Regions from separate parts of the Streptomyces alboniger genome, predicted to be linked through region 2. Evidence: predicted binding sites of a transcription regulator. Region 2 holds the regulator's gene; the other holds the start of a gene.
The links. The regulator HrcA, encoded in region 2, represses chaperone genes, less so after heat shock. The targets are predictions, from matches to a motif close to TTNGCACTCNGNNNNNCNGAGTGCNAA.
Positions count from the first base shown of each region.

Region 1: groL (chaperonin GroEL) is a predicted target of HrcA. The motif match lies at 1,831-1,857, and genes of this name have one in related genera.

Region 1 covers NZ_CP023695.1:3,591,530-3,594,955, forward strand. The annotation lists gene groL (chaperonin GroEL) at 77-1,702, opposite strand; gene CP975_RS15775 (cold-shock protein) at 2,021-2,224, opposite strand; gene CP975_RS15780 (ubiquitin-like small modifier protein 1) at 2,646-2,921, opposite strand; gene thrC (threonine synthase) at 3,018-3,426, opposite strand, start outside.
Region 2 covers NZ_CP023695.1:2,603,264-2,606,689, reverse strand. The annotation lists gene CP975_RS11475 (DUF3097 domain-containing protein) at 1-515, opposite strand, end outside; gene CP975_RS11470 (MBL fold metallo-hydrolase) at 551-1,294, opposite strand; gene hrcA (heat-inducible transcriptional repressor HrcA) at 1,495-2,511, shown strand; gene dnaJ (molecular chaperone DnaJ) at 2,512-3,426, shown strand, end outside.

The DNA of each region.
Region 1 (3,426 bases), 990 kb from region 2:
CGCCCGAGGGCGGCACCCCTTCCTGAGAAGGGGTGCCGCCCTCGGTACGTAAGGACAGTGATCAACCAGAGGTCGATCAGAAGTCCATGTCACCGCCCGGCATGCCGCCGCCGGCCGGGGCAGCGCCCGCCTTCTCCGGCTTGTCGGCGATGACGGCCTCGGTGGTGAGGAACAGCGCGGCGATCGACGCGGCGTTCTGGAGGGCGGAGCGCGTGACCTTCGCCGGGTCGAGGATGCCCTCGGCGATCATGTCGACGTACTCACCCGTCGCGGCGTTCAGGCCGTGGCCGACGGTCAGGTTGCGCACCTTCTCGACGACGACACCGCCCTCAAGGCCGGCGTTGACCGCGATCTGCTTCAGCGGGGCCTCCAGGGCCAGCTTCACAGCGGCGGCACCCGTGGCCTCGTCGCCTTCCAGCTCAAGCTTCTCGAAGACGGCGGAAGCCTGGATGAGGGCCACGCCACCACCGGCGACGATGCCCTCCTCGACGGCCGCCTTCGCGTTGCGAACGGCGTCCTCGATGCGGTGCTTGCGCTCCTTGAGCTCGACCTCGGTCGCGGCACCGGCCTTGATGACGGCCACGCCGCCCGCGAGCTTCGCCAGGCGCTCCTGGAGCTTCTCGCGGTCGTAGTCCGAGTCGCTGTTCTCGATCTCGGCGCGGATCTGGTTGACGCGGCCCTGGACCTGGTCGCTGTCACCGGCGCCGTCGACGATGGTCGTCTCGTCCTTGGTGATGACGACCTTGCGGGCGCGGCCGAGCAGGTCGAGACCGGCGTTCTCCAGCTTGAGGCCGACCTCCTCGGAGATGACGGTGCCACCGGTGAGGATGGCGATGTCGCCGAGCATGGCCTTGCGGCGGTCACCGAAGCCCGGGGCCTTGACGGCGACGGACTTGAAGGTGCCACGGATCTTGTTGACGACGAGCGTGGACAGCGCCTCGCCCTCGACGTCCTCCGCGATGATCAGCAGCGGCTTGCCCGACTGCATGACCTTCTCCAGCAGCGGAAGGAGGTCCTTCACGTTGGAGATCTTGGAGTTGACGATCAGGATGTACGGGTCGTCGAGCGACGCCTCCATACGCTCCATGTCGGTGGCGAAGTACGCCGAGATGTAGCCCTTGTCGAAGCGCATACCCTCGGTGAGCTCCAGCTCCAGACCGAAGGTCTGGGACTCCTCGACGGTGATGACGCCTTCCTTGCCGACCTTGTCCATGGCCTCGGCGATCAGCTCGCCGATCTGGGTGTCGGCGGCGGAGATGGAGGCCGTGGAAGCGATCTGCTCCTTGGTCTCGACATCCTTCGCCTGCTCGAGGAGGGCACCGGAGACGGCCTCGACGGCCTTCTCGATGCCGCGCTTGAGGGCCATCGGGTTGGCACCGGCGGCCACGTTGCGCAGACCCTCGCGCACCAGGGCCTGGGCCAGGACGGTCGCGGTCGTCGTGCCGTCACCGGCGACGTCGTCCGTCTTCTTCGCGACCTCCTTGACCAGCTCGGCGCCGATCTTCTCGTACGGGTCCTCGAGCTCGATCTCCTTGGCGATGGAAACACCATCGTTGGTGATCGTGGGGGCGCCCCACTTCTTCTCGAGGACGACGTTGCGACCCTTGGGGCCCAGGGTCACCTTGACGGCGTCGGCGAGCTGGTTCATGCCGCGCTCGAGGCCGCGCCGTGCCTCCTCGTCGAACGCGATGATCTTGGCCATGTGAAGTGGTCCTCCCGGACAGGGGTGGCATGCTCCGGATCGACGTCGGTGCCCGCGACGGACGGCCTGCAAACCTTGTGGTTCCTTGCCCCACTCGGCCTGCGGACCTCACCGGCCCGATCCAAGTTCTGTCACTCTCACTGGGAGAGTGCTAAGCCCAATGATTAGCACTCGACCCCTGCGAGTGCAAGCGCCTCTCCCGGATCCCCGGAGGCGCTCCGGTCCTACCCGCGGGCGCGCGGGCGCACACGAGGGGCCCGTACCCCCATGGGATACGAGCCCCTCGCGATGCTTGCTTCGGTGGTCGGTCGCGCCGAGCTAGACGGCGAGCTTGACCATGTCCGCCTGCGGACCCTTCTGGCCCTGCGAGATCTCGAACTCGACTCGCTGACCTTCTTCAAGGGTGCGGTAACCGTCCATCTGGATCGCGCTGTAGTGGACGAAAACATCCGCACCACCGTCGACCGCGATGAAGCCGTACCCCTTCTCCGCGTTGAACCACTTGACGGTGCCCTGAGCCATGCCTAACTCCCCTATTACTGGCCCTTGCACAGGACCGCACTTCGCGGACCCGGGTCAGACCTCACCCCCCACTGGTTGGGGGTGTGCGCCGGAACGCGTCGACCGCCGCTGAATGTATCTGTCCAACTGCCCTCTGCAACAGGTCAATCGGACGAGAATTCTGAGCACCCGCGAACGGGAATATGCGGAGAATTCGCCAGAAGCCGGGGCAAGTCGGGCCCGACAAATGGCACATGCGACTCAAAAGGGTGGCTCGCTTTGGCTGCTTCTTGTCGACTCCGGGCCGAGTTCGTATATGCGCTCGGCACAAACGGAGAAGCGCCTTTCCCAACTGTACCGCGCTCAACCATCCAGAATTGCCCCCTCCGTTTGTCTCCCGGAGGGGGCAATTCTGGTTACGCAGGAAAGTTGCGGAAATAGATCATCCGCCGGCGACCGCCGGAATGATCGAGACGCCGGCGCCGTCCGGAGTGGCCGTCTCCAGGCCCTGTTCGAAGCGGACGTCGTCGTCGTTCACGTACACGTTGACGAAGCGCCGCAGCTTGCCCTGGTCGTCCAGGACACGGGCGGCGATGCCGGTGTGGTTCTTCTCCAGATCGGCGATGACCTCACCGAGGGTGCCCCCCTCGGCGACGACCTCGGCCTTGCCGCCGGTGTAGGTGCGGAGGATGGTGGGGATACGAACGTTCACGCTCATGGGGTTCACCTCAGAAATACGGGGATGGGGGCGCCCCGTCAGGGGCGCGGGGAACTGCGCGACCAGCCACAGCCGTCCCGCAGGGAAGCAACAACCTCAGTTGGCGAGACCCGCGGAGCGAAACGCCTCAAGGCTCGGCTTGATGGTCGCGGTGGCCTGCGACGTCTCAGCGACAGCGTCCAGCGTCTTCAGGCCGTCCCCGGTGTTGAGCACGACCGTGGTGAGGGACGGATCGAGCAGCCCCGCCTCGACGAGCTTCTTGGTGACGCCCACCGTCACACCGCCCGCGGTCTCCGCGAAGATCCCCTCGGTCCGAGCGAGGAGCTTGATCGCGTCGACGACCTGCTCGTCGTTCACGTCCTCCACGGCCCCGCCCGTGCGCCGCGCGATGTCCAGCACGTACGGCCCGTCCGCGGGGTTGCCGATGGCCAGCGACTTGGCGATCGTGTTCGGCTTCTGCGGGCGCACGACGTCATGCCCGGCCTTGAACGCGGCCGACACGGGC
Region 2 (3,426 bases):
ATCGCGGGCAGGTCGTCGATGCCCTCCAGGTATTCGACGACCACGCCCTCGATGCGCAGGTCGTCACCCCATACTCGCTCGACCAACTCCGCGTCGTGGCGGCCCTCCACGTAGATGCGGCCGGCTCGGGCGACCCTGGCCCGCGCCCCGGGCACGGCCACCGAGCCGGACGCGGTGCGAGAAGGACGTACGGGGGAAGCCGGAGCCGTCGAGGGGCGCACGAGCGTGACCGTCCTGCCCTCCAGGAGGAAACCCCGAGGCTCCATCGGGAAGACCCGGTGCTTGCCGAAGCGGTCCTCCAGCGTCACCGTCGGGCCCTGCGCCGTCTTCTCGCAGCGGATCACCGCCCCGCAGAAACCGGTGCTCAGCTCCTCCACCACGAGGCCGGCGTCCGCCGCCACCTCCGGTACGGGCTTCGGCTTCTTCCAAGGTGGTGTGAGATCGGCGGAGTACATACGGCGCTGCGGGCCCGGAGGGCCCTCGGAGGGGTGGCGGCGGGAGACGGGTGGGCGCATTCCGGCGACGATAGGAAAAAGGCGCGGACCGCCCGCTACGACACGCCGAAGCGGGCCGCCAGTGTGGCGCGCTGCGCACGGACAAAAGCCGCGTCCACCACCGCACCGTGCCCCGGCACATACCGCGCGTCCTCCCCGCCCAGGCCGAGCAGCCGGTCCAGCGCCGCCGGCCACTGCGAGGGCACCGCGTCCGGACCGGCCTGCGGTTCCCCCGACTCCTCGACCAGGTCACCGCAGAAGACGATCTCCCGCCCGCCGTCGCCACCGGCCACCAGGACCACCAGGTCGTGGCCCGAGTGGCCGGGGCCCACGTTCGCGAGGAGGACCTGCACGCCGCCGCCGAGGTCGAGCGTCCACTCGCCGGACACCAAGTGGCGCGGGTGGACGAGGAGGTCCGCCGCCTCCGCCGCGGCCTCCGGGTCCACGCCGTGCCGCACCGCGTCCGCCCGCAGCTCGTCGGCGCCCCTGGCGAACACCGTGTCGATGCCCACCGCGCCGTACACCTCCACCCCCGCGAAGGCCGCGGCCCCGAGGACGTGGTCGAAGTGCGGGTGCGTCAACGCGAGATGCGTCACGCGGCGGCCCCCGCCGAGGATCTCCCCGGCCCGCGTCCGCAGCGCCGCGCCCTCCGCCAGGCTCGACCCCGCCTCGATCATCAGAGCGGCGTCGTCGCCGACGACGAGGCCCGCCGTGCAGTCCCAGACCGGCAGGCGGCACCGCCCCACCCGCGGCGCGAGCCGTTCCCAGCCCGCGGCTTCCCATGCCGGTTCCACATCCATACGGTGACGCTAGCCGCTGTGGTGCGCCTCGGCACGGCCGCTCGGGCGGGCCCGGACGGCTCGATGGGGTCCGGTGGCGTCCGGCCTTGCCGGGGCCGTACCCGACGGCCGTACACTGACCTTTTGACAGGCTGGCACTCACCCGCGTTGAGTGCCAGGCAGGGGACCACCGCGACGGATGACGGCTGGAGGTGTGCGCGATGCTCAGTGAACGCAGGCTCGAAGTGCTGCGCGCCATCGTCCACGACTATGTCGGGACGGAGGAGCCGGTCGGCTCCAAGGCGCTCACCGAGCGGCACAGTCTCGGCGTCTCCCCGGCCACGGTGCGCAACGACATGGCGGCGCTGGAGGAGGAGGGGTTCATCGCCCAGCCCCACACCAGCGCCGGGCGCATCCCGACGGACAAGGGCTACCGCCTCTTCGTCGACAAGCTCGCGGGCGTCAAGCCGATGACCGCGCCCGAGCGGCGCGCCATCCAGAACTTCCTCGACGGCGCCGTCGACCTCGACGACGTGGTGGGGCGCACGGTCCGGCTGCTCGCGCAGCTGACCCGGCAGGTCGCCGTCGTGCAGTACCCGTCGCTCACGCGGTCGACGGTGCGGCACGTGGAGCTGCTCTCGCTCGCGCCGGCCCGGCTGATGCTCGTACTGATCACGGACACGGGCCGGGTCGAGCAGCGGATGATCGACTGTCCGGCGCCCTTCGGCGAGACGTCGCTCGCGGATCTGCGGGCGCGCCTCAACAGCAGGGTCGCGGGCCGCCGCTTCGCGGATGTGCCGCAGCTGGTGCAGGACCTGCCCGAGAGCTTCGAGACCGAGGACCGCGGTACGGTCGCGACGGTCCTCTCCACCCTCCTCGAAACACTCGTCGAGGAGACCGAGGAGCGGCTGATGATCGGCGGGACCGCCAATCTCACCCGCTTCGGACATGACTTTCCCCTCACGATCCGGCCCGTTCTCGAAGCCCTTGAGGAGCAGGTCGTGCTCCTCAAGTTGCTTGGTGAGGTGCAGGATTCGGGCATGGCCGTACGGATCGGTCATGAGAACGCCCATGAGGGCCTCAGCTCCACCTCCGTGGTCTCGGTCGGCTACGGTTCGGGGAGCGAGGCAGTCGCGAAACTAGGCGTGGTCGGACCGACCCGCATGGACTATCCGGGAACGATGGGAGCAGTACGCGCAGTGGCACGTTACGTCGGACAGATCCTGGCGGAGTCGTAAGTGGCCACGGACTACTACGCCGTACTCGGCGTGCGCCGCGACGCTTCCCAGGACGAGATCAAGAAGGCCTTCCGGAGGCTGGCGCGTGAGCTTCACCCGGATGTGAATCCGGACCCGAAGACTCAGGAGCGCTTCAAGGAGATCAACGCCGCGTACGAGGTGTTGTCGGACCCGCAGAAGAAGCAGGTCTACGACCTCGGCGGCGACCCCCTGTCCCAGGCGGGCGGCGGAGGCGCGGGCGGCTTCGGCGCCGGTGGCTTCGGCAACTTCTCCGACATCATGGACGCGTTCTTCGGGACGGCGTCGCAGCGCGGACCGCGCTCGCGCACGCGTCGCGGCCAGGACGCCATGATCCGGCTGGAGATCGACCTCGACGAGGCCGCCTTCGGGACCACCAAGGACATCCAGGTCGACACCGCCGTGGTGTGTACGACCTGTAGCGGTGAGGGTGCCGCGCCGGGGACGTCCGCTCAGACGTGTGACATGTGCCGCGGTCGCGGTGAGGTGTCGCAGGTCACGCGGTCCTTCCTCGGCCAGGTCATGACCTCGCGGCCGTGCCCGCAGTGCCAGGGGTTCGGCACGGTCGTGCCGACGCCGTGCCCGGAGTGCGCCGGTGACGGCCGCATCCGGTCGCGCCGGACGCTGACGGTGAAGATCCCCGCCGGTGTGGACAACGGCACGCGGATCCAGCTCGCGGGCGAGGGCGAGGTCGGGCCCGGCGGCGGGCCCGCCGGTGACCTCTACGTCGAGATCCACGAGCTGCCGCACGACGTCTTCCAGCGGCGCGGCGACGACCTGCACTGCACGGTCACCATCCCGATGACGGCGGCGGCGCTCGGCACGAAGGTGCCGCTGAAGACGCTCGACGGCATGGAGGAGGTCGACATCCGCCCCGGCACCCAGTCCGGGCAGTCG